Regions from separate parts of the Streptomyces sp. NPDC001604 genome, predicted to be linked through region 1. Evidence: riboswitches for the same ligand, from Rfam matches in the RefSeq annotation. Region 1 holds a riboswitch; each other region holds the start of a gene.
The links. Region 1 has a riboswitch for thiamine pyrophosphate ahead of ACFY1E_RS01220 (tetratricopeptide repeat protein). Riboswitches for the same ligand answer to the same signal wherever they lie in the genome.
Positions count from the first base shown of each region.

Region 2: another riboswitch for thiamine pyrophosphate. It lies ahead of thiO (glycine oxidase ThiO); the one in region 1 lies ahead of ACFY1E_RS01220 (tetratricopeptide repeat protein).
Region 3: another riboswitch for thiamine pyrophosphate. It lies ahead of ACFY1E_RS23105 (thiamine ABC transporter substrate binding subunit); the one in region 1 lies ahead of ACFY1E_RS01220 (tetratricopeptide repeat protein).
Region 4: another riboswitch for thiamine pyrophosphate. It lies ahead of thiC (phosphomethylpyrimidine synthase ThiC); the one in region 1 lies ahead of ACFY1E_RS01220 (tetratricopeptide repeat protein).

Region 1 is NZ_JBIAUY010000001.1:253,400-260,964, forward strand. Features, by position in the region: gene ACFY1E_RS01205 (class I SAM-dependent methyltransferase) at 1-653, opposite strand, end outside; gene ACFY1E_RS01210 (glycosyltransferase family 4 protein) at 647-2,053, opposite strand; gene ACFY1E_RS01215 (TetR family transcriptional regulator) at 2,264-2,914, shown strand; gene ACFY1E_RS01220 (tetratricopeptide repeat protein) at 2,934-3,797, opposite strand; TPP riboswitch at 3,854-4,041, opposite strand; gene ACFY1E_RS01225 (ferredoxin) at 4,109-4,381, opposite strand; gene ACFY1E_RS01230 (aldehyde dehydrogenase) at 4,386-5,843, opposite strand; gene ACFY1E_RS01235 (MBL fold metallo-hydrolase) at 6,033-7,061, shown strand; gene ACFY1E_RS01240 (nuclear transport factor 2 family protein) at 7,104-7,565, shown strand, end outside.
Region 2 is NZ_JBIAUY010000001.1:2,671-10,235, reverse strand. Features, by position in the region: gene pknB (Stk1 family PASTA domain-containing Ser/Thr kinase) at 1-767, opposite strand, end outside; gene ACFY1E_RS00050 (thiazole synthase) at 886-1,680, opposite strand; gene thiS (sulfur carrier protein ThiS) at 1,684-1,884, opposite strand; gene thiO (glycine oxidase ThiO) at 1,881-3,035, opposite strand; TPP riboswitch at 3,033-3,144, opposite strand; partial or broken gene ACFY1E_RS00035 (hypothetical protein) at 3,198-3,549, shown strand; gene ACFY1E_RS00030 (NAD(P)/FAD-dependent oxidoreductase) at 3,582-4,823, shown strand; gene ACFY1E_RS00025 (Rv2175c family DNA-binding protein) at 4,915-5,286, shown strand; gene thiE (thiamine phosphate synthase) at 5,466-6,122, shown strand; gene metF (methylenetetrahydrofolate reductase [NAD(P)H]) at 6,363-7,286, shown strand; gene ACFY1E_RS00010 (hypothetical protein) at 7,343-7,565, shown strand, end outside.
Region 3 is NZ_JBIAUY010000008.1:145,683-153,247, reverse strand. Features, by position in the region: gene ACFY1E_RS23115 (hypothetical protein) at 1-161, shown strand, start outside; gene rlmN (23S rRNA (adenine(2503)-C(2))-methyltransferase RlmN) at 328-1,434, shown strand; TPP riboswitch at 1,458-1,565, shown strand; gene ACFY1E_RS23105 (thiamine ABC transporter substrate binding subunit) at 1,653-2,732, shown strand; gene ACFY1E_RS23100 (ABC transporter permease) at 2,777-4,378, shown strand; gene ACFY1E_RS23095 (ABC transporter ATP-binding protein) at 4,379-5,413, shown strand; gene ACFY1E_RS23090 (maleylpyruvate isomerase family mycothiol-dependent enzyme) at 5,424-6,221, shown strand; gene ACFY1E_RS23085 (LAETG motif-containing sortase-dependent surface protein) at 6,283-6,972, opposite strand; gene ACFY1E_RS23080 (LOG family protein) at 7,135-7,565, opposite strand, start outside.
Region 4 is NZ_JBIAUY010000002.1:680,655-688,219, forward strand. Features, by position in the region: gene ACFY1E_RS08390 (DUF5326 family protein) at 116-328, shown strand; gene ACFY1E_RS08395 (IclR family transcriptional regulator) at 636-1,463, shown strand; gene ACFY1E_RS08400 (SsgA family sporulation/cell division regulator) at 1,561-1,998, shown strand; gene ACFY1E_RS08405 (YibE/F family protein) at 2,151-3,635, opposite strand; TPP riboswitch at 3,707-3,896, shown strand; gene thiC (phosphomethylpyrimidine synthase ThiC) at 3,889-5,691, shown strand; gene ACFY1E_RS08415 (hypothetical protein) at 5,855-6,724, opposite strand; gene ACFY1E_RS08420 (metallophosphoesterase) at 6,918-7,565, opposite strand, start outside.

The sequences.
Region 1 (7,565 bases):
TCGGCGACTCTGGTGGCCAGGGGCTTCTTCATGATGTCCCAGACCAGGAGCTTGTGGTACGCCTTCACCGGCAGCGCCTTGTCGTTGTCGACGCCGAACGCGCACTTCAGCCACCAGTACGGGGAGTGGAGTGCGTGCGCGTGGTGGGTGCCGTAGGGCTTGAGGCCCGCCTCGCGGATCTTGGCCAGCAGCTCGTCCGCCTTGTAGATGCGGATGTGGCCGCCCTCGACCTCGTGGTAGGCGTCGGACAGCGCCCAGCAGACCTTCTCGGGGCCGTAGCGCGGGACAGTGATGGCGATACGGCCGCCGGGCTTGAGCACCCGGACCATCTCGGCGAGCACGCCCTTGTCGTCCGGGATGTGCTCCATGACCTCGGAGATGATGACGACGTCGAAGGACTCGTCGGGGAAGGGCAGCGCCAGGGCGTCGCCCTCCATCGCCGTGGCGGTGGCGCCGGCCGGGGCCTCGCCCGCCTCCTTCATCGCGGCGAACCACTTCGCGACCTCGCGGATCTCCTCGCCGTTCTGGTCGAGCGCCACGACCTGGGCGCCGCGCCGGTAGCACTCGAACGCGTGCCGGCCGGCCCCGCAGCCGAGGTCCAGGACGCGGTCGCCCGGGGCGAGCGGGAACCGGGAGAAGTCGACGGTCAGCACGTGGCCCTGCTTTCGGGGTGGGGGGCGGCTAGTTCTTCTACGGCTTCTACGACGGCTTTCGGCTGTGGGGCCGCGCTGGGCGCCGGGGCCGGGGAGCCGGTGATGGCCTCGCGGTATCTGGCGACCGTTCCCTCGGCGGCGCGGGCCCAGGTGAAGTGCCGCAGGACGCGCTCGCGTCCGGCGCGGCCGAGCCGTAGCCGCAGCTCCGGATCGCCGAGCAGGCGGCTGAGGCCCGCGGCCAGGGCGCCGGGGTCACCCGGCGGCACCGCGAGACACGTCTCGCCGTCGCGGCCCGCGACCTCCGGGATCGCGCCGCCGGTCGTCGCGACGAGCGGCGTCCCCGTGGCCATCGCCTCGGCCGCCGGGAGGGAGAAGCCCTCGTACAGGGACGGTACGCAGGCGACCTCGGCCGAGCGGACGAGGTCGACCAGTTCGGCGTCCGAGATGCCCTTGACGAACTCGACGGCGCCTTCGAGGCCGTAGCGCTCCATGGCCTGGGCGACGGGTCCCTCGGTGGGGCGCTTGCCGACGACGACGAGGTGGGCGTCCGGGTGCTCGGTGCGGACCTTCGCGAGTGCCTCGACGAGGAAGACCAGGCCCTTGAGCGGGACGTCGGCGCTGGACGTGGTCACGATCCGGCCGGGCACCACGGGGACGGACGGGTCCGGCGAGAAGAGGTCGGTGTCGGCGCCGATGTGCACGACGTGGATACGGTCGTCCCGTACGCCGAGGTGGTCGATGATCTCGGCGCGCGAGGTGCCGGAGACAGTGAGGACCGAGGGCAGGCGGCGGGCGACGCGCTTCTGCATGCGGGTGAAGGCGTACCAGCGGCGTTTGCCCCAGCGCTGCTGCCAGTTCTCGGCGGCGTCCAGCTCCAGCTGCCGGTCGACGGTGATGGGGTGGTGGATGGTGGTCACCAGGGGGGCGCCGACATCGCCCAGCAGTCCGTATCCGAGCGTCTGGTTGTCGTGCACGACGTCGAAACGGCCGCGGCGGGCGCGGAGGTGGCGGCGGGCGCGCAGGGAGAAGGTCAGCGGCTCCGGGAAGCCGCCGGTCCACATGGTCGCGACCTCCAGCGCGTCGATCCAGTCGCGGTACTCGTCGCGCTTCGGGGTGCGGAAGGGGTCCGGGGAGCGGTAGAGGTCGAGGCTCGGCAGCTCGGTCAGGCTCAGGCGGCCGGCGTAGTCCTCGCCCTCGTCGAGCACGGGGTAGGGCTGGGAGCCGATGACCTCGACGTGGTGGCCGAGGCGGGCCAGCTCGCGGGAGAGGTGGCGGACGTAGACGCCCTGGCCGCCGCAGAACGGGTTCCCTTTATAGGTGAGGAGCGCGATGTGGAGCGGTCGCTCGCCGTCGGCGGCGAGGTCCTCCTGGGGACCCGCCTGACTGGCCTCAGCGGTCACTCTGGGCCCCCTTCTGCCTGCACTGTCCCGCGAGATTACGCCGGGACGCTAATCTAGAACAAGTTTCAGACTTGATCGTCCAGGAGGCTCTGAATCTACCGGCAGGTAGGGGCGCGGTGAGCAGTGGATCAGGTGATTCGCGCCACGGCGGTGGCCCTGCCAAACTCGGTGCGATCACCAGCCCTCACCGACTGTCACGGAACGGGATCCATGCCTGCGCAAGCGAAGGTGGCCAAGGTGGAAGCACGTACCTCGCAGCCGGCCTCCCCGCCCCTCACGGAGCGGCAGGAGGCGCGTCGTCGGCGCATCCTGCACGCGAGCGCGCAGCTGGCCAGCCGGGGTGGTTTCGACGCGGTGCAGATGCGTGAGGTGGCCGAGTCCTCGCAGGTGGCGCTGGGCACTCTCTACCGCTACTTCCCGTCCAAGATCCATCTGCTGGTCGCCACGATGCAGGACCAGCTGGAGCACATGCACGGCACGCTGCGGAAGAAGCCGCCGCAGGGCGAGACGGCGGCCGAGCGGGTCGCGGAGACGCTGATGCGGGCGTTCCGTGCGCTGCAGCGCGAGCCGCATCTGGCCGACGCGATGGTGCGTGCGCTGACCTTCGCCGACCGCAGCGTGTCGCCCGAGGTGGACCAGGTCTCCCGCCAGACCACCCTGATCATCCTGGACGCGATGGGCCTGGAGAACCCGACTCCCGAGCAGCTCTCCGCGGTCCGGGTCATCGAGCACACCTGGCACTCGGCCCTGATCACCTGGCTCTCGGGCCGCGCCTCCATCGCCCAGGTCAAGATCGACATCGAGACGGTGTGCCGGCTGATCGACCTGACGGATCCGGCGGCGTCCGAAAGGCCGTCGTAGCCGCACCGAACGGCCCGTCTCAGCCGACCGCCGCCAGCCCGCTCCAGCTCCGCCCTATCGCCGCGCCGTCCGCCCACTGTGTCAGCAGCCGTCGGGCGTCCTCCTCGGGGGCCGCGAGGGACACGGTCTGGGCGCCCGCCGGCAGGCTGCGGTCCTGCTGGTGGGTGCCCTCGCTGCAGCAGGCGCAGAGCACGCGGACGCTGCTGGCCGGTTCGGCGCCGTAGTCGTGCTCGCCGAACAGGTCGAGCAGGGCCCGCAGGTCGTCCGCCTCGCCGGCCGCCACGGTCACTTCCAGGGTGGGCAGTTCGGAGGCCTCGAAGAGGAGCAGTTCGTCGAAGACGGGGAAGGTGACGCCGTCGAGGATCCGCTCTCCCTTCGGCTCGCCGTCGTGCACGACGATCTCGCCGTACCGCCGCCCTCCGGTCACGGGTACGTTGACCACGCGCCCGCGCGTCGGGCACAGCCGTTCGATCCACACGACCTCGCGCCGGCCGCCGGTGTCGAGCCGCACGCAGGCGTTGCCGAAGCTGCCGACGATCTCGCCCTCGCCGTCGGGCAGGTCGATGCCGAAGCCGGCCCAGGCGTCGCGGGCCGTCGCCCAGTCGCGCTGGCTGGTCGCGGCGATGCCCAGGTTCCAGTACGCGGGGTCGCCCTCGCCGCGCGGCGCCCGGGCGGCGGCCTCGCGTCCGAGCTCGTACGCCTTCGCCCAGTTCCGCAGGAACTTGTGGGCGAGCGCGGCGTCGTACCACCAGTCGGCGCTCGGTTTCTCGTCCGGGAAATGGGCGAGCACCTGCTCGTAGAGGCCGGCGGCCCGCAGCCACTCCTCGGCCCCCCAGGCCTCACGGGCCTGCTTGATCAGCTGTCCGGCCTCGGACTTGCGCACGTTTCCCCGCCCTGCTCGCTCCTGTGGTGACCGCAGGAGCGTAGCGGGCACACAAAGGACCTACGAGACGGGTTCCCTTCGCCGGCGTTACCCGGTTCAGGTGGTGGAGGTCGCCTTTCAGTCGTGGACCTCGCGATCCACGGCCTTCCGGCCTCTCAGCCCGGACCGTCGACGTCGGTCCCGGCGGACTGACTGCTTCACGCCAGAATCGGCTACTCCGGTTCGGGCTCCCTCACTCGTCCCGTAGGCCAATTCCCAGAATAGAACATCAGACCGGGAATGAAACCCCTGAAATGGTACTTTTTCGGGCGCTAGTCCTCCGGCGGAAACACCGGCTCACCGCTCCCCAGCAACGTGATCACGATCGCCTCCACCGGGCAGTTCTCCGCCGCCTCCAGGACGCGTTCGTTGGCGTCGGTCTCCGGCTCGACGGGGTGCGACTGCATGGCGGAGTCGAGGCGGAAGGCCCCGGTCGCGCGGTGGACGCACTGGGCGGAGCCGATGCAGAGGGAGCGGTCGACCTCGACGTGCCAGCGGTCGCCCGCCCGCACGCTCGAAGCCGCTTTCGCGGGAGGTGTCCCCATCCGCTCAGCCCTCCCAGCCGGCCGGGAGGTGGATCATCTTGTGTTCGAGGTACTCGCCATAGCCCTCGGGGCCGAACTCCCGCCCCAGGCCCGAGTTCTTGTAGCCGCCGAAGGGGCCGAGCATGTCGAGGCTGAAGGTGTTCACCGAGTACGTGCCGGTGCGGACCTGGCGTGCGACCTCGATGCCGTGTGCCACGTCCGCCGTCCACACGCTGCCGCTGAGCCCGTAGTCGGAGTCGTTCGCGATCTTCAGGGCCTCGGACTCGTCGCCGTACGGGAGCAGACAGATCACCGGGCCGAAGATCTCCTCCCGGGCGATCCGCATCGAGTTGTCGACGTCGCCGAAGAGGGTCGGCTCGACGTACCAGCCGCGGTCCAGGCCCGGCGGGCGGCCGCCGCCGGTGAGGATCTTGGCGCCCTCCTCCTGGCCGATGCGGATGTAGTCGAGGTTGCGCTGCTGCTGGCGCCTGGCGACGAGTGGGCCGACCTGGGTCGCCGCATCGAGCGGGTCGCCGACGACCAGGGCGCTCGCCGCCGCCGCGAAGGCCTCCGCGAACTCGTCGTAGCGCGAGCGCGGCAGCAGGATGCGGGTCTGGGCCACGCAGGCCTGGCCGTTGTTCATCCAGGCCGCCGGGACCACGCCCGCGACGGTGGTGGCCACGTCCGCGTCCGGCAGCACGACCGCCGCCGACTTGCCGCCCAACTCCAGTGTCACGCGGGTGAGGTTGCGGGACGCCACCTCCATCACGCGCCTGCCCGCCGCCACCGAACCGGTGAAGGCGACCTTGTCGATCCCGGGGTGGCCGACCAGGTACTCGCTGACCTCGCGGTCGGCGGGCAGGATCGACAGCACGCCCTCGGGCAGGCCGGCCTCGCGGGTGATGTCGGCCAGGATGTAGGCGTCCAGCGGCGACTCGGGCGACGGCTTGAGCACGACCGTGCAGCCGGTGAGCAGCGCGGGCGCGAGCTTGGCGGCAGCGACGAACTGCGGGACGTTCCAGGGAACCACGGCAGCGACGACCCCGACCGGCTCCCGCCGCACCAGGATCTTCCCGAGCACGCCGTCGCGCCGCTCCTCGTAGGTGAAGTCGCGGGCGACGGTGATGGCCGCGTCCCACACCATCATCGCGCCGAGCGCCTGCGCGAGGACGCTCCAGGAGTAAGGGGACCCGTTCTCGGAGGAGATCACGCGGGCGATCTCCTCGTGCCGTACGGCGATCGCGTCCTTGATGCGGGTGACGACCTCGATCCGTTCGTCGAGGGTCATCCGCGGCCAGGGCCCCTCGTCGAAGGCACGGCGCGCGACGGCGACGGCCCGGTCGACGTCCTCCCGGGAGGCGTGCGGCACCCGCCCGATGACCTCCTCGGTGTGCGGCGAGATCACCTCGATGACGTCCTTGCCGAGGGGGTCGGTCAACTCCCCGCCGATGAACAGCTGTCCGTGTTCCACGAGCTCGGTCATGGCCGACTGCCTCCCCGGAGCGCCTGTCTCTGACGGTTCATCAGATACGGCACTGATACCAGTTCCCCTCGGAGGAGTCCACGGGCCGCACACGAGTTGACCGCGCAGACAGGTGACTTGGGCTCCCATCGAAACGCGTTCTAGTTATAGTGACCGGAGCGTGGCCGGTTCGCGGTGATTGGGGAGCCCATGACGCAGGTGTACGACCACGGCGGAGGCATCCGGTCGATCCAGGTCCCCATCCCGGACAATCCGCTCGGCCATACGCTGGTCTACGTCGTCGACACCGACCGCGGGCCGGTACTGGTCGACACGGGCTGGGACGACCCCGCCTCCTGGGACACGCTCGTCGAGGGGCTGACCGCCTGCGGTACGGCGGTGGGCGAGGTGCACGGCGTGGTCATCACCCACCACCACCCCGACCACCACGGCCTCTCCGGCAGGGTGCGTGAGGCGTCCGGCGCCTGGATCGCCATGCATGCCGCGGACACGGCGATCGTGCGGCGCACCCGCGACACCCGGCCGGGCCGCTGGTTCGCGTACATGACCGCCAAGCTGGTCGCCGCCGGCGCCCCCGAGGAGCACGTGGCGCCGTTGCGCGACGCAGCACCCCGCACCACCCTGCCGGGCTTCTCCCCCGCCCTGCCCGACCGGGAGATCGTCCCCGGCGAGCTGCTCGACCTCCCGGGCCGCCGGCTGCGCGCGATCTGGACGCCGGGGCACACCCCCGGCCACGTCTGCCTGCACCTGGAGGAGCAGCACCCGGACCGGCTCCCGGGCCACGGGCGGCTGTTCTCCGGCGATCACCTGCTCCCCGAGATCACCCCGCACATCGGTCTGTACGAGGACCCCGACGACACCACGGTCACCGACCCCCTCGGCGACTACCTCGACTCCCTCGAACGCGTCGGCCGTCTCGCCCCCGCCGAGGTGCTCCCCGCCCACCAGCACGTGTTCGCCGACGCGCCCGCCCGCGTACGGGAGTTGCTGGACCATCACGAGGAGCGGCTCACCGGCCTCCGGTCCCTCCTGGTGGAGCCGCTCACCCCGTGGCAGCTCGCCGAGCGGATGGAGTGGAACCGGCCCTGGGCCCAGATCCCGTACGGCTCGCGGAACATCGCGGTCTCGGAGGCCGAGGCGCATCTGCGGCGGCTGGTGAAGCTGGGGCGGGCGGAGGCGGTGGCGGGGAGCGATCCGATGACGTACGTGGCGGTGTAAAGCGGTCGCGTCCGGTGATCCGCCGCTGGTACGAACGGTCCCATGGACCCGTTGCAGCAACTCCTCGCCGAACGCGCCTGCGAGCGTCTGATCCTCGACTTCGTCCACCGCCTGGACCTCGGCGAACCGGCCTCCGTGGCCGAGCTGTTCACGGAGGACGGCTGGTGGGAGTGGCCGCCTCCGGGGGACGGCCGGCGGTCGGAGGGGCGGGAGGCGCTGCGGAAGTACTTCGGCGCACGGCCCGCCGACAAGCTCTCGCGGCGGGTCATGTCCAACATCCGCACCACGGTGACCTCGCCGGACACGGCCGAGGCCACCTCGTACTTCACGACGTACCGCATCGAGGGCTGGACGGGCGGCATGGTCCCGGCCGGACCGCCCGTCCAAGTGGGCAACTACGAGGACACCTTCCGCCGCGTCGACGGCCGCTGGCTGCTCGCCTCCCGCACCCTGCACCTCCCCTTCGGCGGCCCGACCCCGCACGTCGGACGAGAGCATCACCCC
Region 2 (7,565 bases), 250 kb from region 1:
GCGGTCGCCGAGGCGACCAGCTCGTCCAGTCGGTGCGCCAGCCCCGGCACGGCGGCCGACGGCGGCGGGACGTCCTCGTGGATGTGCTTGTAGAGGACCGTTGCCGGAGAGTCCCCGCCGTGCGGCCGGTCGCCGGTCAGCATCTCGTACAGGACGACACCGCACGCGTACACGTCGACCCGGGGGTCGGCCGTGCCGTGCGCTATCTGCTCGGGAGCCAGGTAGGAGACGGTGCCGAGGACGCTGCCGGTGGTGTTGGTGACCGTGTCCACGGACCGCACCAGGCCGAAGTCGGCGACCTTGACCCGGCCGTCGTCCCCTATCAGCACGTTCTCCGGCTTCATGTCGCGGTGCACGAACCCGGCACGGTGCGCGGCGCCGAGCGCGGCGAGCACCGGCTCCAGGATGTCCAGGGCGGCGCGCGGCTGCAGCGCCCCGCGCTCGCGCAGCACGTCACGCAGGGTGCACCCGGCGACGTACTCCATGGCGAGATAGACGTACGACCCGTCGGTGCCCTGGTCGAAGACCTGCACCACGTTCGGGTGGGCGAGCCTTGCGACCGACTTCGCCTCGCGGATGAACCGGTCGACGAAGGTCCCGTCGGCCGCGAGCGTGGGGTGCATCACCTTGAGCGCGAGCACGCGGTCGAGGCGGGTGTCCAGGGCCCGGTAGACCGTGGCCATCCCGCCGACCGCGATCCGCGCGTCCACGCGATAGCGCCCGTCGAGCACCTGCCCGACCAGAGGGTCCTGAAGGGTCGTATCCACGCAGGTGAGTGTACGAGCCGTGACTGACAGGGCTGCCGGTTCGGGTGAGATCGGAGCGGGACTGCAGCCGAGCTGTGACGGAGGTCGCACCGGCTTCCGGATCCTGTCGAACGCGCGTTCAGAACGCGGGGCGTTCGGGATCCAGGTGCGCACGCCCCTCGTGCGGCGAGGACGCCTCCGCGAAATGACGGCGCGGGATGCGGCCCGCCCGGTACGCGAGCCTGCCCGCCTCCACGGCGTGCTTCATGGCCTCGGCCATCAGCTGCGGCTCCTGCGCCCGCGTCACCGCTGAGGCAAGCATCACGCCCGCACACCCCAGCTCCATCGCGAGCGCCGCGTCCGAGGCCGTGCCGGCGCCCGCGTCCAGGATCACCGGCACGCGCGCGTGCTCGGTGATCAGCTGGAAGTTGTGCGGGTTGCGGATGCCGAGCCCGGAGCCGATGGGCGAACCCAGCGGCATGATCGCCGCGCAGCCGACGTCCTCCAGCCTGCGGGCGAGGACGGGGTCGTCGTTGGTGTACGGCAGCACGGTGAAACCGTCGTCGACCAGGGTCTCGGCCGCGTCCAGCAGCTCGATCGGGTCCGGCAGCAGGGTGCGCTCGTCGGCGATCACCTCAAGTTTGATCAGGTCGGTGCCGAGCGCCTCGCGCGCGAGGCGGGCGGTCAGCACGGCCTCCCCGGCGGTGAAGCAGCCCGCCGTGTTCGGCAGCACCCGGATGCCGAGCTTCTCCAGGACGGACAGCACCGAGCCGTGCACCGAGGGGTCCACGCGCCGCATAGCGACCGTCGTGAGCTCCGTGCCGGACGCCACCAGCGCCCGCTCGAGGACATCGAGGCTGGGGGCACCGCCGGTGCCCATGATCAGGCGGGACGTGAAGGACGTACCGCCGATGACAAAGGGGTCGTCGGCCATGGGTCAGCCTCCTTGGACGGCGGTGAGGACCTCGACGCGGTCCCCCTCACGCAGGGACGTCGACGGCCACTGCGCGCGCGGGACGACGGTTTCGTTCAGGGCGGCGGCCACTCCGGAGGGTGCCGGGGTCAGCGCGCGTACGACGGTGTCGAGAGCCGTGCCGGAAGCGAACTCCCTGGGCTCTCCGTTGACGGAGATGTTCATGCGGGCTGCTCCAGGAGCGCGAAACGCTTGGGGGTGAACGGGCGTGCCTCCTCCGGGAGTTCACCGGTGGCCAGGACGTGCGCCATGGCGTCGCCGGTGACCGGGGTGAGCAGGACGCCGTTGCGGTAGTGGCCGGTGGCCAGCAGCAGACCGGGCAGTTGTGTCGGGCCGAGCATGGGCGCGTTGTCCGGAGAACCGGGGCGCAGTCCGGCCCGCGTCTCCGTCAGCGGCAGCTCGGTGATCCCGGGGACCAGCTCGTGTGCGTCGCGCAGCAGCTCGTACACCCCGCCCGCGGTGACCGTCGTGTCCCAGCCCAGCTCCTCGCTGGTCGCGCCGATCACCAGCTCGCCGTTCTCGCGCGGCACCAGGTAGACATGGCTGCCGCGGACGACGGCGCGCACGGTGCGGCTCAGGAACGGCGCATACCGCTTCGGCACGGTCAGCCGCAGCACCTGCCCCTTCACCGGCCGCACGGGCGGCAGGACGTCGTCCGGGACGCCCGGCAGCCGTCCGCTGAGGCTGCCTGCGGCCAGCACCACCTGGCCCGCGCCCAGCTCGGTGCCGTCGGTCGTGGTGACGCCGCAGGCCCGGTCCCGTACGACATGGAAACGCTCGGCCCAGGTGCGGTGGAAGACCACGCCCGCGTGCTCGCACGCGGCCACCAGCGCGCGTGCCAGTCGCCGCGGGTCGATCTGGTGGTCGCCGTCCACCCGGAGGCCGCCGCGCACGCCCGGTGCGAGCATCGGCTCCAGGCGTCGGCACTCGCGCCCCGACAGCCACTCCGACTCCAGGCCCGACTCACGCTGCAGCGCGTGCAGTTCGCGCAAATGGGCGCGGTCGTCGGCGTCCAGGGCGACGGCGAGCGTGCCGCACTGGCGGTAGCCGAGGTCCTGGCCGGTGAGGTCGCTGAGCTCGGCCGCGAAGGCCGGGTACCGGCGGGCGGACTCCAGGTTGAGGCCGAGCAGGGTCTGCTCGCCGTAGTGCAGTTCCGTGACCGCGGCCAGCATCCCGGCGGCCACCTGGGCGGCCCCACCGCCCGGTTCGGGGTCCACGACGGCCGTGGCGAAACCGCGCTGCGCGGCCCGCCAGGCCGTGACCAGGCCGATGATTCCGCCCCCGATGACGAGGACGTCTGACGTACGTGACGACATGGGCGTCCAGCCCCTCCCTTCGCCGGCATGACCCGGATCAGGTTCGTACGGTCGGAGGCCGCCAGCCTCCCTCTCAGCCCGGTGCGTCCGGGCTCCCGCGAGTGCTTGTACGTTGGCCACCCTAGCCCGAGCCGCCGCGCCTCTGTAAGGGAGCCTTCCGTCATGCCCCGTTCCCTGGACGGCCTCGTCCTCGCTCCCGTCGCCGACCAGGCCCCAGGTCAGGTGGGTACCCGGACCCGGGTTCAGGTACCACGAGCAGGGCTGCGAGATCTGGGCCGAGTACGCGGGCGGCGACGTCGTGCGCGGGCATCTGGTGGGTACTCGGTCAGGTGACCGGCTGGACTTCCGGTACGTCCAGCTGAAGCGTGACGGGACGACCTCCTCGGGGCACTGCGTCTCGGCTGTCGTGGAGCTCCCGGACGGGCGGGTGCGGCTGGAGGAGACCTGGGAGTGGGAGTCGCAGTCGGGCAGCGGGACCAGTGTTGTGGAGCAGGTCACTGAACACGACTCCTGACTGACGAATTGTCAGTTGTCTATGGTGATCAGGTGAGCGAGCAGACGCGGGAAGAAAGCACGTCACCGGCGCGGCGCGTGGTCGTCGTCGGCGCGGGCATGGCGGGTGTCCAGACGGCCGTCGCCCTGCGCGAACAGGGCTTCACCGGCACCGTGACGGTGATCGGCGCCGAACCCCATCAGCCCTACGACCGGCCGCCGCTGTCCAAGGCCGTGCTGCTCGGCAAGTCCGAGGGCTCCGCCTTCGACGTCGACTTCGAGGCGCTCGGCATCGAACTGCGGCTGGGGTGCGAGGTGCTCGGCGTGCGCCCCGGCGAGCACGAGCTGGACACCGAGGCCGGACCCGTGCCCTACGACGTCCTGGTCCTCGCGACCGGCGCCGAACCGATGACGCTGCCGGGCACCGAGGGCGTGCCCGGGGTGCATCTGCTGCGCACCCTGGACGACGCCGAGCGGCTGCGGCCCGTGCTGGCCAGGCAGCACGACATCGTGGTCGTCGGCGCGGGCTGGATCGGCGCGGAGTTCGCCACCGCCGCGCGCGAGGCGGGCTGCGCGGTGACCGTCGTCGAGGCCGCCGACCGGCCGCTCGCCGGTGCGCTGCCCGCCGAGGTGGCCGCGCCGATGGCCGCCTGGTACGCCGACGCGGGCGCCGAACTGCGTACGCACGCGCGCGTGGCGCACATCGAGCCCGGCGCGGTCGTCCTCGACGACGGCTACCGGCTGCCCGCGGGCGCCGTCGTGGTCGGCATCGGCGCACGCCCCGCCACGGCCTGGCTGGCCGGCGCCGGCATCGAACTCGGCGCGAACCGCGAAGTCGTGGCCGACGCCCACCTGCGCACCTCGGCACCGGACGTCTACGCCGTCGGCGACTGCGCCTCCTTCCCCTCGGGACGGTACGGCGAGCGCCTGCTGGTCCACCACTGGGACAACGCCCTCCAGGGCCCGCGCACGGTGGCCGCGAACATCATCGGCGAGGCCACCGGCGAGCCCCCGGCGGTCTACGACCCGGTCCCGTACTTCTGGTCCGAGCAGTTCGGCCGCTTCGTCCAGTACGCCGGCCATCACAGCGCAGCCGACACGACCCTGTGGCGCGGCGACCCCTCGGGCCCCGCCTGGTCCGTCTGCTGGCTGCGCGAGAGCCGCCTGGTCGCCCTGCTGGCGGTCGGCAGGCCGAGGGACCTCGCGCAGGGCAGACGGCTGATCGAGGCGGGCACCCCGATGGACCCCGAACTGCTGGCGGACCCGGCGCGGCCCCTGAAGACGGCCACGGCGTAGTACGCAGAAGGGCGGCCACGACAGGGGGTGAAGCCCCAGGTCGGACGTTTCTGGCTTCCGACTGTCAGTGCGGGATGGCAGGCTTGACCCCGTGACCGAGATTGACGCAAAGATCGATGCTCTCGTCCCCGCCTGGCTCACCCTGCCCGACATCGCAGAGATGCTCGATGTCGAGGTGACGCGTGTGCGGCAGCTGGTCAAGGAGGGCCAGCTCATCGCCGTACGCCGAGGTGAGAACCGCGCTCTGCACGTGCCCGCCGCATTCATCGACGCGGCCGAGCAGAGGGTCGTCAAGGGCCTGACCGGCACCCTGACGCTCCTGAGGGACGACGGCTTCACCGACGAAGAGATGATCGAGTGGCTCTTCACCCCCGACGACAGCCTGCCCGGCACCCCCGCGCAGGCGCTGAGCGAGAATCGCGGTACGGAGGTGAAGCGCCGGGCCCAGGCGCTCGCCGTCTGATCCGAACAGGCTGAACCGAACACCGTCCGGCGTACGGGCCGGGGTCCGCGCAGGCAGGGCCGCGGCCGTGGCTGAGTGCGGCCCGCAGAAACCGGTGCGGGCCGCAGCAACCGACGGCCGCGGCCGGCCGCCGCCCGTACGCCGCCGACCAGGAACGACACCCACGGGGGACCCTCGTCATGCCCGACACCGCCACCGCCGCACACGCCGAGCTCGCCGACGCCCGCGTCTACCTCTGCACGGACGCCCGCAGGCGCCAGGGCGACCTGCCGGAGTTCCTGGACGCCGTCCTGGCGGGCGGGGTCGACATCGTGCAGTTGCGCGACAAGGGCATGGAGGCCGCCGAGGAGCTGGAGCACCTGAAGGTCTTCGCCGACGCCTGCGCCCGCCACGGCAGGCTGCTCGCCGTCAACGACCGCGCGGACGTGGCACACGCCGCGGGCGCCGACGTGCTCCACCTCGGCCAGGGCGACCTCCCGGTCCCCGCGGCCCGCGCGATCCTCGGCGGGGACGTCCTCATCGGCCGCTCCACCCATGCCGAGTCCGAGGCCGCCGCTGCCGCCGCCCAGGAGGGCGTCGACTACTTCTGCACCGGACCCTGCTGGCCGACCCCCACCAAGCCCGGCCGCCACGCCCCCGGTCTCGACCTGGTCCGGTACACCGCCTCCCTGGGCACCGAGCGCCCCTGGTTCGCCATCGGCGGCATCGACCTGGGCAACCTCGACCAGGTGCTCGAGGCCGGCGCCCGCCGCGTCGTGGTCGTCCGCGCGATCACGGAGGCCGACGACCCGGGCGCGGCGGCGCAGGAGTTCGCGAAGCGGCTGCGGAGCGCGTGACGCAGGCCCGATCGGAGTCCGGCGTCCAGCAGATTGTCCGATGGGCGTCAGAAGGATTGTCCTATGGGAATCCGGCAGGTTGTCCGACGGAATGTGTGGCAGCTTGTCGGACGGAATGTCTGACGGGTTGTCCGAAAAATGTCCGCCAGGTTGTCCGATAGGTGGACAACAAATAGACAAATCCGGCAAATGTCCCCCATCCGGTTGGGGGAGTCGCCGCCCCCTGACTAACCTGCGGGTATGGCCCTCGGAACCGCATCCACCAGGACTGACCACGCGCGCACGGTGCGTGACATGCTCGCGACCGGCAAGACGACGTTCTCGTTCGAGTTCTGGGCTCCGAAGACGGAGAAGGGCGAACGCAACCTCTGGAACGCGCTCCGCAGGGTCGAGGCCGTGGCCCCCAGCTTCGTCTCCGTGACGTACGGGGCGGGCGGCTCCACCCGCGCGGGCACGGTGAAGGCGACCGAGCAGATCGCCGCCGACACCACGCTCACCCCGGTCGCCCACCTCACCGCGGTCAACCACTCCATCGCCGAGCTGCGCAACATCATCGGCCAGTACGCCGACGCCGGGATCCGCAACATGCTCGCCGTGCGCGGCGACCCGCCCGGCGACCCCATGGGCGACTGGGTGCCGCACCCGTCGGGACTGACCTATGCCGCAGAGCTCGTCCAGCTCATCAAGGAGTCGGGCGACTTCTGCGTCGGCGTCGCTGCCTTCCCGGAGATGCACCCGCGCTCCGAGGACCGGGACACCGACGTCGCCCACTTCGTCGACAAGTGCCGGGCCGGCGCCGACTACGCCATCACACAGATGTTCTTCCAACCGGAGTCCTATCTGCGGCTGCGTGACCGGGTCGACGCGGCCGGCTGCGACACCCCCGTCATCCCCGAGGTCATGCCGGTGACCAGCGTGAAGATGCTGGAGCGGCTGCCGCAACTCAGCAACGCCGTCATCCCCGCCGCCCTGAAAGAGCGGATCCTCACAGCAAAAGACGATCCGACCGCTGTACGCTCCATTGGCATCGAATTCGCCACGGAGTTCTGCGCGCGGCTGCTGGCCGAGGGAGTGCCCGGACTGCACTTCATCACGCTCAACAACTCCACGGCGACGCTGGAAATCTACGAAAACCTGGGCCTGCACCACCCCCCGCAGGCCTAGACCGGCCGCACGGGTATACGACACACTGCGTAGCGGCGACTCGGAGAGGGGCGTACATGGGCTGGACGGTCCTCTACATCGCGTTCGGCATCGTCGCGCTGTGGCTGCTGGGCGAGGTGCTGCTGCAGTACAAGGCGCGGCTGCGCTGGCGACTGCTCGCCTTCGCCGGGTTCCTCGGCGTCGTGCTCGGGGTGCTGATCCCCTCGGTGATCGTCATCGGTCTCGGCGCCGCCGCGTTCGCGGTCGGCCAGACCTACGTCACGCTGTCGTTCCGCCGCG
Region 3 (7,565 bases), on a different contig from region 1:
TCGGCCTGTGGATGATGCACGACGGCCGACTGGTGGAGGTGCCGCTGCCGCGCACCAGTCGCTACTTCTGGCCAAACCACTACACGGGCGAAGTCGATTCGGACTGCCCCGGCATTCTCATGCGCACGGACAGGCCCGACGGCTCACCCGAAGGAGACTGAGCGCCGGCCATCACACTGCCCTGTCCAGGCAGGCCGCCCCGGGCTGCGGTACAGCATGCTCTGACCTGCGGGAGCCTGATGTTCACCATGGTCACGACCACCAACGACAGGTGCCCCGGCCCGCAGCCCCAGGTCACCCAATTGGATCTGCGACACTGGTACAGCCATGCCTAAGCCCGGAGAACTCACTTTCGTCGCCCCCCGCGGAGCCAAGAAGCCGCCGCGGCATCTTGCCGATCTCACGCCCGCCGAGCGCAAGGAAGCGGTGGCCGAGATCGGCGAGAAGCCGTTTCGTGCCAAGCAGCTGTCGCAGCACTACTTCGCGCGGTATGCGCACGACCCGGCGGAGTGGACCGACATCCCGGCCGGTTCGCGCGGCAAGCTGCAGAAGGCGCTGCTTCCCGAGCTGATGACGGTCGTACGGCATCTGTCGACCGACCAGGGGACGACGCGCAAGACCTTGTGGCGGCTGTTCGACGGGACGCTCGTCGAGTCGGTGCTGATGCGCTACCCGGACCGGGTGACCATGTGCATCAGCTCGCAGGCCGGCTGCGGGATGAACTGCCCGTTCTGTGCGACCGGGCAGGCCGGGCTCGACCGGAATCTGTCCACCGCCGAGATCGTGCACCAGATCGTGGACGGGATGCGGGCGCTCAGGGACGGAGAGGTGCCCGGAGGGCCTGCGCGGCTCTCGAACATCGTCTTCATGGGGATGGGTGAGCCGCTCGCCAACTACAAGCGGGTGGTCGGGGCCGTCCGGGCGCTCACCGATCCCGCCCCCGACGGGCTCGGGCTGTCGCAGCGCGGCATCACCGTCTCGACCGTCGGCCTTGTGCCAGCGATCCACCGGTTCGCCGACGAGGGCTTCAAGTGCCGGCTCGCCATCTCGCTGCACGCGCCGGACGACGAGCTGCGCGACACCCTCGTCCCCGTCAACACACGGTGGAAGGTGCGCGAGGTCCTCGACGCCGGGTTCGAGTACGTCGAGAAGAGCGGGCGGCGGCTCAGCATCGAGTACGCGCTCATTCGCGACATCAACGACCAGGCGTGGCGCGGTGACCGGCTCGGGCGGCTGCTGCGCGGCAAGCCCGTGCACGTCAACCTCATCCCGCTGAACCCGACACCCGGCTCGAAGTGGACCGCCTCCCGGCCCGAGGACGAGAAGGCCTTCGTCGAAGCCATCGCCGCGCACGGTGTGCCGGTGACGATCCGGGACACCCGGGGGCAGGAGATCGACGGGGCCTGCGGCCAGCTCGCGGCCACCGAGCGGTAACCTGAGCCCGTACGTACATCTTCATATTCCGACAGGGGAGCGCCACAGCGCTGAGAGTGCGGCAACCGGGCCGCAGACCCTCTGAACCTTGCCCAGGTCATTCTGGGTAGGAAGTTCGGTCTTCACTCGAGCTGTTGCGCCCTGCCCGGGAGCCGGCGGACTTCTCCGGCGGTCCCGGGCAGGGCCGCGTCTCTTCCTGGTCAGCCAGGAGGAATTCAGTGCACACCAAGACGTTCGTGGCCGCCGCGGTCGGCCTCGGTCTCGTCACGTTGTCCGCGTGCGGTTCGTCGTCGTCCGGCAGCGCGGGCTCCGGCGGCTCCAAGACCGTCACCCTCGTCAGCCACGACTCGTGGGCCGTCTCGAAGAGCGTCCTCGCGGACTTCGAGAAGCAGTCCGGATACAAGGTCAGGGTCCTCAAGAGCGGCGACGCCGGGCAGGCCGTCAACAAGGCCATCCTCACCAAGGACAACCCGCAGGGCGACGTCTTCTTCGGCGTCGACAACACCCTGCTCTCGCGGGCGCTCGACAACGGGCTGTTCCAGTCGTACGAGGCGAAGGGCGCGGACCGGATCCAGGCGCAGTACCGGGTCGACCAGGCCAAGCACCGGGTCACCCCGATCGACTCCGGTGACATCTGCGTCAACTACGACAAGGCGTACTTCAGCAAGCACAAGCTGGCACCGCCCCAGTCGTTCGACGATCTCGTCAAGCCCGCGTACAAGAACCTCCTCGTCACCGAGAACGCCTCCACCTCCTCGCCCGGCCTGGGGTTCCTGCTCGGCACCGCCGCCAAGTACGGCGACGACGGCTGGCAGGGCTACTGGAAGAAGCTCAAGGCGAACGGCGTGAAGGTCGTCGACGGCTGGGAGCAGGCCTACAACGAGGAGTTCTCGGGGTCCGCGGGCGGCAAGAAGGCCAAGGCGGACCGACCGCTCGTCGTCTCCTACGCCTCCTCACCGCCCGCCGAGGTCATCTACGGCAACCCCAAGCCGAAGACCGCGCCCATCGGAACGTCGTACGGCACCTGCTTCCGGCAGATCGAGTACGCCGGGCTGCTCAGCAACGCCGGGAACACCAAGGGCGGGAAGGCGTTCATCGACTTCCTGGTCGGCAAGGAGTTCCAGGAGGACATGCCGCTCAACATGTTCGTCTACCCGGTGATCGAGGGCGCCAAGGTGCCGCCGGAGTTCGTGAAGTACGGACAGCCGGCCAAGGACCCCGAGACCATGACCCCGAGCAGGATCGCCGCCAACCGTGACCAGTGGGTCAAGTCGTGGACGTCACTCGTACTGAAGTAGCCGTCCGCCATAGGCGCACGGGGAGCGCGGTGCGGCTCGGCCTGATGGCCGTGCCGGTCGCGTTCTTCGCCGCCTTCTTCGCCTGGCCCGTCGCCGCCATCGTGGCGCGCGGGCTCAAGGTCGACGGGAAGTGGCAGTTCGGGCGGATCGCGGACGTCGTCACACAGTCGGACATCCGGCACGTCCTGTGGTTCACCACCTGGCAGGCGCTCGCCTCCACGGCACTCACGCTGCTGGTCGCGCTCCCCGGCGCGTATGTCTTCGCGCGCCTCGACTTCCCCGGCAAGCAGGTGCTGCGGGCCGTCGTCACCGTCCCCTTCGTGCTGCCGACGGTCGTGGTCGGTACGGCGTTCCTGGCGCTGGTCGGGCGCGGGGGACTGCTCGACGAGCTGTGGGGCGTACGGCTGGACACCACCGTGTGGGCCATCCTGCTGGCGCATGTCTTCTTCAACTACGCCGTGGTCGTACGGACCGTCGGCGGCCTGTGGGCGCAACTCGACCCACGGCAGGAGGAGGCGGCGCGGATGCTGGGCGCGTCGCCGCTGCGGGCCTGGCGGAAGGTGACCCTGCCGGCGCTCGGGCCCGCCGTCGCCGCCGCCGCGCTGATGGTCTTCCTGTTCACCTTCACCTCCTTCGGCGTGGTGCAGATCCTCGGCGGCCCGGCCTTCTCCACCCTCGAGGTCGAGATCTACCGGCAGACCTCGGAGATCTTCGACCTGTCCACCGCCGCCGTGCTCACGATCGTCCAGTTCGTCGCCGTCGGCGCGATCCTCGCCGTGCACGCCTGGACCGTACGGCGGCGGGAGAGCGCCCTGCGGCTGGTGGACGCGAACGTCACGGCGCGGCGGCCGCGCGGGGCCGGGCAGTGGGCGCTGCTGGCCGGGGTCCTCGCCACGGTCCTCGTGCTGCTCGTGCTGCCGCTGGCCGTGCTGGTGCAGCGGTCCCTCGGCGCCTCCGGCTTCGGCTACTACCGGGCGCTGACCCACGACGACGGCGGGACCTTCCTCGTACCGCCGATCCAGGCCGTCGGCAACTCGCTCCAGTACGCCCTCGCCGCGACCGCGATCGCCGTGGTGATCGGTGGTCTGGCCGCCGCGGCGCTCGCGCGCCGGGACGCGGGCCGGCTGGTCCGTGGCTTCGACGCGCTGCTGATGCTGCCGCTGGGCGTCTCCGCCGTGACCGTCGGCTTCGGGTTCCTGATCGCGCTGGACAAGCCGCCGCTGGATCTGCGCAGTTCATGGATCCTGGTGCCGCTCGCGCAGGCGCTGGTGGGCGCCCCCTTCGTCGTACGGACCATGCTGCCGGTGCTGCGGGCCGTGGACGTGCGCCTCAGGGAGGCGGCGGCCGTGCTCGGGGCGTCGCCGTGGCGGGTGTGGCGGGAGGTCGACCTGCCGATGGTGCGGCGGGCGCTGCTGATCGCGGCCGGGTTCGCGTTCGCGGTGTCCCTGGGGGAGTTCGGGGCGACCGTGTTCATCGCGCGGCCGGACAACCCGACGCTGCCGGTCGCCGTGGCGCGGCTGCTGGGCCGGCCGGGCGATCTCAACTACGGCCAGGCGATGGCCCTTTCGACGATTCTGATGGTGGTGTGCGCGGTGGCGCTGCTGGTCCTCGAGCGGCTGCGCACCGACCGGAGCGGGGAGTTCTAGATGCTGCTGAGCCTTGAGGACGCGACCGTACGGTTCGGCGGGCGGGCCGTGCTCGACGCCGTCGGCCTCGATGTCGCCGAACACGAGATCGTGTGCGTGCTCGGGCCCAGCGGCAGCGGCAAGTCGACGCTCCTGAGGGCGGTTGCCGGGCTCCAGCCCCTGTCCTCGGGGCGGGTGCTGCTCGACGGACGCGACCAGTCGGGCGTGCCCGCGCACAAGCGGGAGGTGGGCCTGATGTTCCAGGACCACCAGCTGTTCCCGCAGCGGGACGTGGGCGGCAACGTCGCCTTCGGGCTGCGCATGCACGGCGCCGGGCGCCCTCAACAGGACGAGCGGGTACGGGAGTTGCTGGACCTCGTCGGGCTGCCGGGTGCCGTACGCCGGGCCGTCGCCTCGCTCTCCGGCGGTGAGCAGCAGCGCGTCGCACTGGCCCGTGCGCTGGCGCCGCGCCCACGGCTGCTGATGCTGGACGAGCCGCTCGGCCAGCTCGACCGCTCGCTGCGGGAGCGCCTCGTCGTCGAACTCCGGGAACTCTTCGGGCGGTTGGGGACCACCGTCCTCGCCGTGACGCACGACCAGGGCGAGGCCTTCGCGCTCGCCGACCGGGTCGTGGTGATGCGGGACGGGCGGATCGCCCAGTCCGGTACGCCACTGGAGGTGTGGCAGCGTCCCGCGGACGAGTTCGTGGCCCGGTTCCTCGGCTTCGACAACGTGGTCGAGGGCATGGTGAGCGGCGAGGCCGCGGACACCCCCTGGGGCAAGCTGCCGGTGCCCCAGGACGCCCCGCAGGGCACGCGCACACTGCTCGTGCGGCCCGCCGGAGTCCGGCTCGTCCCCGCCGACGAGGGCCTGCGCTGCACCGTGGCCGCACGCACCTTCAAGGGCACCCATGTCGCCGTACAGGTGCAGCCGGAGGAGGCACCGCGGCTCGAGGCGGCGGTGGCGCTGCGGGAGGCGCCGGAGGTAGGCGACGCGGTCGGGGTGGAGTTCGACGCGGCGGAAATCGTGGTGCTCGGTGGAGGACATCCCGCATAGGGTGCGCGGGATGACACTTCTTGAGCATGATCGCTACTGCGACGAGATCGCCCACCAGGTGGAGCAGTTGAGGGCGGTGGTGACGAGCGGCGCCGATCTGACCGCGACCGTGCCGACCTGCCCGGACTGGACCCTGGAGATGCTCGTCCTGCACATGGGCGGAGCCCTGCGCTGGTCGGGGACGCTGGTGCGCACCCGGGCGCAGGAGAACATCCCCGACGAAGACGTGCCGCGCGGCGACGGCCCCGAGGCCACGGGTGACGCCGCCGCCCTCGACGCCTGGCTTGCCGAGGCCGGCGAGCTGGCGGTGGCCGCGCTGCGCGAGGCCGGGCCCGACGCGAAGGTGTGGGGCTGGGCGGAACCCCAGACCGCCGGCTTCTGGGCCCGTCGCATGGCCCACGAGATCACCGTGCACCGCGCCGACGCCACGCTCGCCGCGGGCCTGCCGTACGAAGTGGCCCCCGACATCGCCGCGGACGCGATCGACGAGTGGCTGGAGATCGTGGAGTACATCCAGCGCACGAACCCGCACGAGGCCGCCAAGGAGCTGCGGGGATCCGCCCGCAGTATCCATCTGCATGCCACCGACACCGGGCCCGGGCTGAACGCCGAGTGGATCGTGGAGATCGGGGAGGACGGCGTCGGCTGGCGCCGCGGCCATGAGAAGGCGACCGTAGCCCTGCGCGGACCGCTCACCTCCGTATTGCTGGCCTTCTACCGCCGACTGCCCCTGGACAGCCCGGAGCTGGAGATCCTCGGCGACCGGGAGCTGCTGGAGTTCTGGCTGGAGCGGGCGAGCTTCGGCTGAACGACCGCGGCCCGTCCCCCGGGATACGGGGACGGGCCGCGGTGTTGTTCTGCGGGAGGCGTCAGCGGCTGCTGTTCGCCCCACGACGGCGCATGCCGAAGAAGACGGCGCCGCCGCCGACCACGACCAGCGCGCCCGCGATACCGGCGATCAGGCCGGTGTTGGAGTTCGCACCGGTCTCGGCGAGGTTGGAGTCACCGGCGGCCGGGGACGGGGCGTTGGACGAGGTGTCCGCCGGGGGAGTGCTGTCCGAGGCGGACGGGGTCGGGGACTCCGAGGCCGGGGTGGAGGCGGACGGGGTCGGCGTCGGCGAAGCCGGCGGCGTGGTCTCGTCCTTCGAGCAGCCCTCGGACGGAGTCGTCAGGCTTGGCGTGATGTCCTTGTCGACGATCAGGTGTTCCTTGTCGCGCCCGGCCTGCACGCGGATGCGGTACTCGGCGTTCGGCGACCAGTTCTCGTCGAAGGTGATGGTGACACCCTCGCGGGAACCGGTGACGTCCTTCGAGCCGACCGTCTTCACGTCGGCACCGTTGTTCTCCAGGTACACGGTGACCGTGGCGGGGGTACCGGAGGCATCCTGGTCGGTGACCGTGATGACGCCCTTGCTGCCGACGCACTTGGCTTCGGCGGAGAACTCATTGATGTTGCAGGCGAGCGCGGAGCCCGCGGCGCTCAGGGCGAGCGCGGAGGACGCGGCGGCGACGCCCAGGATCTGCACGGAACGACGTGCGGTACGGCGAGATATGGACACGTTTGCCCTTCACGGGAGGTGCAACTGCGGGGGGCTGACGAGGAACGTGACGCGACTGTGGAGGTGAAGCCTCACACTCCCCAGGAGACTCAAAGGTTTATAAGCGTTCGATAAGGAGTGTCAATGCGCAGGCGTACCAGGGTCATTGACTTTACACTCTTATTAACCGCCGAGACGTTTCAGCGCCGCCGGAGCCTCCTCGATACGGTCAACGAGGGCTATACGGGACTCCATCGAGCGTTCCCGGGCGAGTGACTGCAAGAGGGGCCAGGTCGGCAGGTGCTCCGTCCAGTGCGTGCGGTCGACGAGCACCATGGGTGTCGGTTCGCCGCGCGACTCGTAGTAGTTGGGCGTCGCGTTGTCGAAGATCTCCTGTACGGTCCCGGCGGCGCCCGGCAGGAAGACCACACCCGCGTTCGAGCGGGCCAGCAGACCGTCCTCGCGGGTGGCGTTGGCGAAGTACTTGGCGATGTGCGAGGCGAAGGGGTTCGGCGGCTCATGGCCGTAGAACCAGGTGGGGATGCCGATCGAGTGGTTGCCCTTCGGCCAGCGGGTGCGCACCTCGAAGGCGGCGCGGGCCCACTCGGTGATCG
Region 4 (7,565 bases), on a different contig from region 1:
GGGGAGGACAAGGGATGCGAGGCCCCCGCCGGGGCCCCTGCCGGCCCTAGCATCGAGTGCAGGACATCAATGGGCCCCTGCACAGCAGCCGGGCGGAGAGGTAAGGACGAGCGCAATGGGTGAGATCTTCGGCGGACTGCCGTGGTGGGTGAAGTGGATTGCGGTGCCGGTCATCGCCCTCGTCGTCTTCGGCGGGCTGATAGCCAGCGTCGTCGGCTTCGTCATCGGGCTGCTGTTCAAGGTGCTGGTCTTCGTGGCACTGGTCGGTGGACTGATCTACGTCGTGCGGAAGTTCACGTCGAGTTCCTCGTCGCGCAGCGACTGGTGAGGGCCCTGGGACACCGGTGATCGGTAACAGGAATCACCGGTTCCCTCGCGCGAGGGAAGTTTTCCGGACAGGACGCATCAAGGCGCCATCTCGCCATTAGAGTCCGGAATTCGACGCGGGGGCGACCCCGCGAGCGGCGTACACCCCCTCCCGTGTTCCCCACGGCACGGGCAGCCCCCTCGCGCTTCGGGAGTGACCCTTGGCCACGGTAGACACCGCACCCACAGACCCCCACGTACCCCCCACCCCAGCCCCCGGACGCCGCATCAGGCCCCCTGAACAGCCGGGCCCCTCCACGCAGGAGCGCGTGACGGCACCACCCGTATCCTCGCGCCTGACCGCACCACCGGTGCAACCGTCCCTGGAAACCGCCCCGGCGCAGCCGCAGTCCGCAACCCTCATCGGATCCGTCCAGCGCGCGATGCGCCTGCTGGAATGCGTCGCGGGGCACGAGCACGGAGCCCCCGCCAAACAGCTCGCCCGCGAGACCTGCTTGGCGCTCCCGACGGCGTACCACCTGTTGCGGACCCTCGTCCACGAGGGCTATCTGCGCCGGGACAAAGGCCTGTTCTTCCTCGGCGACGCGGCGGTGCGACTGAGCAGCAGCGGAGCCCAGCAGAAACGTCGCAGCACGATTGCCGACGCACTCGCCGGCTGGCGGGACGCGATCGGTGTGCCCGTGTACTACGCCGTGTACCGGGAGGGCGAGATCGAGGTCATGTGCGTCTCGGACACCCCGGGCAATCCGGCCGTCGAGGAGTGGGCCGACTTCCGCGAGACCGCACACGCGCATGCGATCGGCCAGTGTCTGCTGTCCCAGCTGGACGACGCGGCCCGCCGCGACCACCTCGACCGCTACCCCGTGCAGTCCATCACCCCGTACACCGTGCGTGACAACCACACCCTGCTGCGGCGGCTCGAGCGAACACGGCGGATGGAGCCGGTGACGGAGCGGCAGGAGTACGCGCTGGGGACGGTCTGCGCCGCGATTCCGATCACGGTGGGGACGACGGCCGCGACGATGGCCATTTCTCTGCCCTCGCATCAGGCCGACCGGCTGATGTCCGCGGCTCGGCAACTGCAGAACGAGATCGGAAGGCTGATGGGGTCACTCGCCCTCTCTATCAGTATCTGAAAACTCACTCCTTGTGATCTGTCGTGTACGTTCAGCAAGATTCCACCAGTGTCAGGGGATCACTCCCAGCCGGCGGCTTCACATGACGGGGTAGGCGATGCGCGAGTCCGTACAGGCAGAGGTCATGATGAGCTTTCTCGTGTCCGAGGAGCTCTCCTTCCGCATCCCGGTGGAGCTGCGCTACGAGAGCTGTGATCCCTATGCCGTGAGGCTGACCTTCCACCTTCCCGGTGATGCGCCGGTGACCTGGGCCTTCGGCCGTGAGCTGCTCATCGACGGGGTGTGCCGGCCGTGCGGGGAAGGAGATGTGCGCGTCTCACCCGCCGAACCGGACTCCCTGGCAGAGGTCCTGATCAGGCTTCAGGTCGGCCGCGACCAGGCACTGTTCCGTGCGTCCACGGCGTCGCTCATCGCGTTCCTCGACCGCACCGACAAACTGGTGCCACTCGGCCAGGAGGGCTCCCTCGCCGACTTCGACGCCCACCTCGACGAGGCCCTGGACCGCATCCTGGCGGAGGAGCAGAGCGCGGGCTGAAACGGGACCGCGGGGGCCGACCGGAACGCTTCTGCGTGGGATGCGGAGGACGCAGTAACGCTTCTCCATGTCTCGACGTCTCCATGTGCCCGGCGGCTGGAGTCAGGTACCGCCCCGACCGTCTGTTCAGGCGTGCCTGAGTGGCCCTCGCCTCACCGCTTGCGCCGTCTGCCCCGCCCCGAGCGCACCGCAACAGGTGCTGCGCCCGCCGTGCCCGCCGCCTGCTCCGGTCCGGGACGGTCGGCCGCGACCACCAGTGCCGCGAGCAGCGTCGTCACCGGCACCGAGGCGACCAGGCCGATCGAGCCCACCAGGGTGCGTACGATCTCCTCCGCCACCAGTTCACTGTTGGCGACCGTCCCCACACTGCTCTGCGCGATGGAGAAGAGCAGCAGCAGGGGCAGCGCGGCGCCCGCGTACGCGAGGACGAGGGTGTTGACGACGGATGCGATGTGGTCGCGTCCGATACGGATGCCCGCCCGGTACAGCCCCCGCCAGCCCATCGACGGATTCGCCTCGTGCAGCTCCCAGACCGCCGAGGTCTGGGTGACCGTCACGTCGTCGAGGACACCGAGCGAACCGATGATGACGCCGGCCAGCAGCAGGCCGCTCATGTCGATCGACGGGTACAGGCCGTGGATCAGGCCGGTGTTGTCGTCCGTGTTGCCGGTCAGGGCGGCCCAGCCGATGAACTCGGAGCCGAGCAGGCCGATCAGGACGAGCGAGAGCAGAGTGCCCAGCACCGCCACGGAGGTACGGGCCGACAGACCGTGGCACATGTAGAGCGCGATCAGCATGATGGCGCTCGATCCGATCACCGCCACGAGCAGCGGATCCGAGCCCTGCAGGATCGCGGGCAGGATGAAGAAGGTCAGCACCATGAAGCTGACGGCCAGCGCGATCAGGGCCATCAGTCCGCGCATCCGTCCCACGACCACGACGGCGAGCGCGAAGATGCCGGCCAGCAGCGCCATGGGGAAGCGGCGGTTCACATCGGCGACCGAGTACTGCAGGTCCTTCGGCGCGGAGGGCTCGTATGCGGCGACGACCTTCTCGCCCTCATGCAGTTGCCGTGACTGGTCGGGCTGCACGATCTCGGTGAACGTACGGCCCTTGTCCTTGCCGGTGTCGACGCGGATCGTCGCCTTCTTGCAGGTGCCTTTCGCCTGCTGCTGGGCGGATGAGCCCTCGGCGGTGGAGGTGTCCCCCGTCGGAGTCTCGCCCGAGGCGTTCACCGACTTGCAGCTCACGCTCACGACCTTGGCGACCGTTGCCTGCTGGGTCTGCCGGTCGAAACCCACACCGGTGCGCTGGTGCGGCGGGGCGCCGCCGGGCCACAGGACCACGAGCCCGACCCCCACGGCCGCGGCGAAAGGGATGAGGATGGCGGCGATGACCTTGCGCAGGTGCATGGAGACGGGGGCCGCAGGACCGTGACTGTGCGAGTGACCGTGCCCGCCGGCGGAACCATGGCCGTGCCCCCGCCCGTGCCCGCCACCGGCCTGGTGACCGTGCCCCGCGCCGGCTCCCGGCCCGTGGTGGTGCCCGGCCCCGGAGCCATGGCTGCTGCCGCCTCCGGAGCCGTGCCCGGGGGGCGGCTCCGGAGGCGGGAACGGGGGCTGATGTGTCGTGGTCACCGCCAGATCATCGCAAGAACGACAGGGGCCCTCTGTTCAGCGCGCCCGAATTGACGCTAGCGTGGAGGCACCTTTGCACACGCGGGAGCTCGGAGCACCGGGCTGAGAGGGCGCTGACCTCCGTCCCAGCGATGTTTCACGTGGAACATCACCGAAGTCGAGTGATGTTCCCCACGAAACGTCGACAGACGGAAACCGCTGCGTCGACCGCCGAACCTGTTACCGGGTAATGCCGGCGTAGGGAGTAGGTCTCATGACCAACAAGGACGCACGCACGCCTGCCTCCAGCCAGGACGAACAGCCCATTCAGGGCGAACAGTCCCAGGAGGCCGGGAAGTCCATCGGCTGGCACAAGGCGTATGTCGAGGGCTCACGCCCCGATCTGCGAGTGCCGGTCCGCCAGGTGCATCTCACCAACGGGCAGTCGGTCACGCTGTACGACACGTCCGGCCCGTACACCGATCCGCTCGTCGACACCGATGTGCGCAGGGGGCTCGCCCCGCTGCGCGAGAACTGGATCATCGCGCGCGGTGACACCGAGGAGTACGCGGGCCGTCCCGCCCGTCCCGAGGACGACGGGATCAAGCACACCTCTCCACGAGGCGGTCTGCGCAACCTCGACGCGGTCTTCCCGGGCCGGCCGCGCCAGCCGCGCCGCAGTCGCGACGGCAAGGCGGTCACGCAGCTCGCGTACGCGCGCCGTGGGGAGATCACGCCGGAGATGGAGTACGTGGCCATCCGGGAGAACGTCTCGCCCGAGGTGGTCCGCCAGGAGATCGAGGCGGGCCGCGCGGTACTGCCGGCCAACGTCAATCATCCGGAGATCGAGCCGATGATCATCGGCAAGCGGTTCCTGGTGAAGGTCAACGCCAACATCGGCAACTCCGCGGTGACGTCCTCCATCGAGGAGGAGGTCGAGAAGATGACCTGGGCGACCCGCTGGGGCGCCGACACGGTCATGGACCTGTCCACCGGCCGCAACATCCACACCACGCGTGAGTGGGTGCTGCGCAACTCCCCCGTCCCCATCGGTACGGTGCCGCTCTATCAGGCCCTGGAGAAGGTGGACGGCCGGGCCGAGGAGCTGACCTGGGAGATCTACAAGGACACCGTCATCGAGCAGGCCGAGCAGGGCGTGGACTACATGACGGTCCATGCGGGCGTCCGTCTGCCGTACGTCCCGCTCACCGCGAACCGGAAGACCGGCATCGTCTCGCGCGGCGGCTCCATCATGGCCGCGTGGTGCCTCGCGCACCACAAGGAGTCGTTCCTGTACGAGAACTTCGAGGAACTCTGCGAGATCCTCGCCGCGTACGACGTCACGTACTCACTGGGCGACGGCCTCAGGCCGGGGTCGATCGCGGACGCCAACGACGAGGCGCAGTTCGCGGAGTTGCGCACGCTCGGGGAACTCAACCGGATCGCCAAGCGTTTCAACGTACAGACCATGATCGAGGGCCCGGGACACGTCCCGATGCACAAGATCAAGGAGAACATCGACCTTCAGCAGGAGATCTGCGATGAAGCTCCGTTCTATACGCTCGGTCCGCTGATCACGGACGTCGCGCCGGCATACGACCACATCACCTCCGGCATAGGTGCCGCGATGATCGCCTGGTGGGGCACGGCCATGCTCTGCTACGTCACGCCCAAGGAACACCTGGGCCTGCCCAACCGTGACGACGTCAAGACCGGTGTCATCACCTACAAGATCGCCGCCCATGCGGCCGACCTCGCCAAGGGGCACCCCGGGGCGCAGGAATGGGACGACGCGCTGTCCGACGCCCGCTTCGAGTTCCGGTGGGAGGACCAGTTCAACCTCGCCCTGGACCCCGACACGGCACGGGAGTTCCACGACGAGACCCTCCCGGCGGAGCCGGCCAAGACCGCCCACTTCTGCTCGATGTGCGGGCCGAAGTTCTGCTCGATGAAGATCTCCCAGGACATCCGCCGCGAACACGGCGGGAGCCGAGCGGAGATCGAGCAGGGCATGGCCGAGAAGTCGAAGGAGTTCGCGGCCGCGGGCAACAGGGTGTACCTGCCGATCGCGGACTGACGTAAGCCGGTGTGAGTGGCTCCGCTCCTCCGACATGGAGGACGGTCCCGCTCTTCGGAGTGAGGTGCCGTAGGGCGGAGCCGTCGGTGGAATCGGTGTTCGGCTTGCGCTCCCCCTGCGGGCCCTGACGGGCCTTTCTGATGCGGGGGGCGCAAGCCGACGGTTACTCCGGCTGGTGTTCCGGGCCCCCGAAGTCCGGGCTGGTGTAGTCCGGGCTGGTGAAGCTCGGGCGCGGGCCGGGGGTCGAGCCGTCGTCCGGGCTGCTGAAGCCCGGCCGGTCGTAGCCGAGGTGGGGCATGCGGCTGGTCGACGTCGGCGGAGTGGCGGTGTGCAGCGCCGCGGCGGTGCCGGGGTCGGCGAGTGCCTCCCTGAGGAACGGCATGATGCCGCGCTCCAGGAGTGCCTGGCGCCAGGCTTCCCTGGCCAGGGCCACTTCCTCGCTCAGCTCGCCGTACGGTCCGGACTCGAGCGAGGGCTGGTTGCGCAGGGCGGTGAGCAGCAGCCCGACAGCGGCGACGAGGATCGCGGCCGCGGTCATGGCACCGAACACCCAACCCGCGGTGATCATGGTCTTGCCGAACACCTGTTTGGGCTCCAGCGACTTGATGATGTACCCGACGAGCAGGAAGATCACCGCAGCTGTTCCGGCGAGGACGGGGGTGAGGACGGCGGCGACGGCTACGGCGCCCGCGCCGGCCGGCTCGGCGGCCTCGCCGAGGGTGGTGGCGAGCCCCACCGCCCCCGCGCCCGGCTCCGCTGAGCCGGATTCACGGGTGGACGGCGGGGTGGACGGCGCCGGCTGGCGCAGTTCCTCGCGAACCTTCACGTAATGCTGGTACTCGGCTGCCGCTGCCACCGTGATGAGTGCGGTGGCGTTGAGCGCCATCGTGCGCAGCTGTTCGGGGTTGAGCCGCTCGCCGACAGCGGCAAGCTCCGGGCGGTTTGGGGCGGAGCGCAGCGCCTCATCGAGGACCCGCTCGTACTCCTGGCGGTCCTCGCTCAGCAGGTGCTGCGGAACGCTGTTCATGTGCATCCCCCGATGCTCCGTAGGGCTTGGGGCTCGCATGCCAACGAGCCGTCGGGCAGAAACGGAGGGGAGCCTGCTACGGATAAGCCGATGGTAGAGCGGCGACGGCACACGGTGACAGGGGGTTTGAAGAAATTGGGCCCTGGCCTGCGCCGTTTATCGCGGTTCCGCCATGGGGGAACGCCTGCCCTGTGAACGTTCAGATATCCAGTGGCAGTTGCTGGACCAGCAGCTTTCCGGCCATGGTCACTCCGCCGTCCATCGCGATGGCGAGTCCCTCGGCGTAGACGTGCGGTCCTTCGACCACGGGCCCCGCGCTGTCCTCGCCCTCCTCGGAGCCGACCTCGCCCAGCAGATACGGAATGGGGCTGTGACCGTGAACAATCCGCGTGCCGCCGTACGTATCCAGCAGGGAGCGTACGGCGTCTGCGCCGCCCTCGTCGCGGAAGGAGAACCGCTTGGTGAACTTGCGGAACAGATCCCAGCACTCGTCGGCGTCGTTACGCGTGAGTGTTTCGCGGACGGTGTCGTTGACCGCCTCGATCGAGTCGCCGTAGTCGAGGTAGGCGGTGGTGTCCGAGTGGACGAGCAGATAGCCGTCGACCTCCTCGACGGCGTCGAGGCGGGCCATCCACTGCAGATGGTGGTCCTGGAGGCGGTCCATGTCGGTCTTCTGGCCGCCGTTGAGCAGCCAGGCCGCCTGGAAGGTGGCGGTGCCCGCACCGGAGTTGACGGGGGTGTCGCCGAACCGCTTGGCGCCCAGCAGCAGCAGCTCGTGGTTGCCCATGAGCGCCTTGCAGTAGCCGCCGGCCGCGGCCGCCTCCGCGGACAGCCGCATCACGAGGTC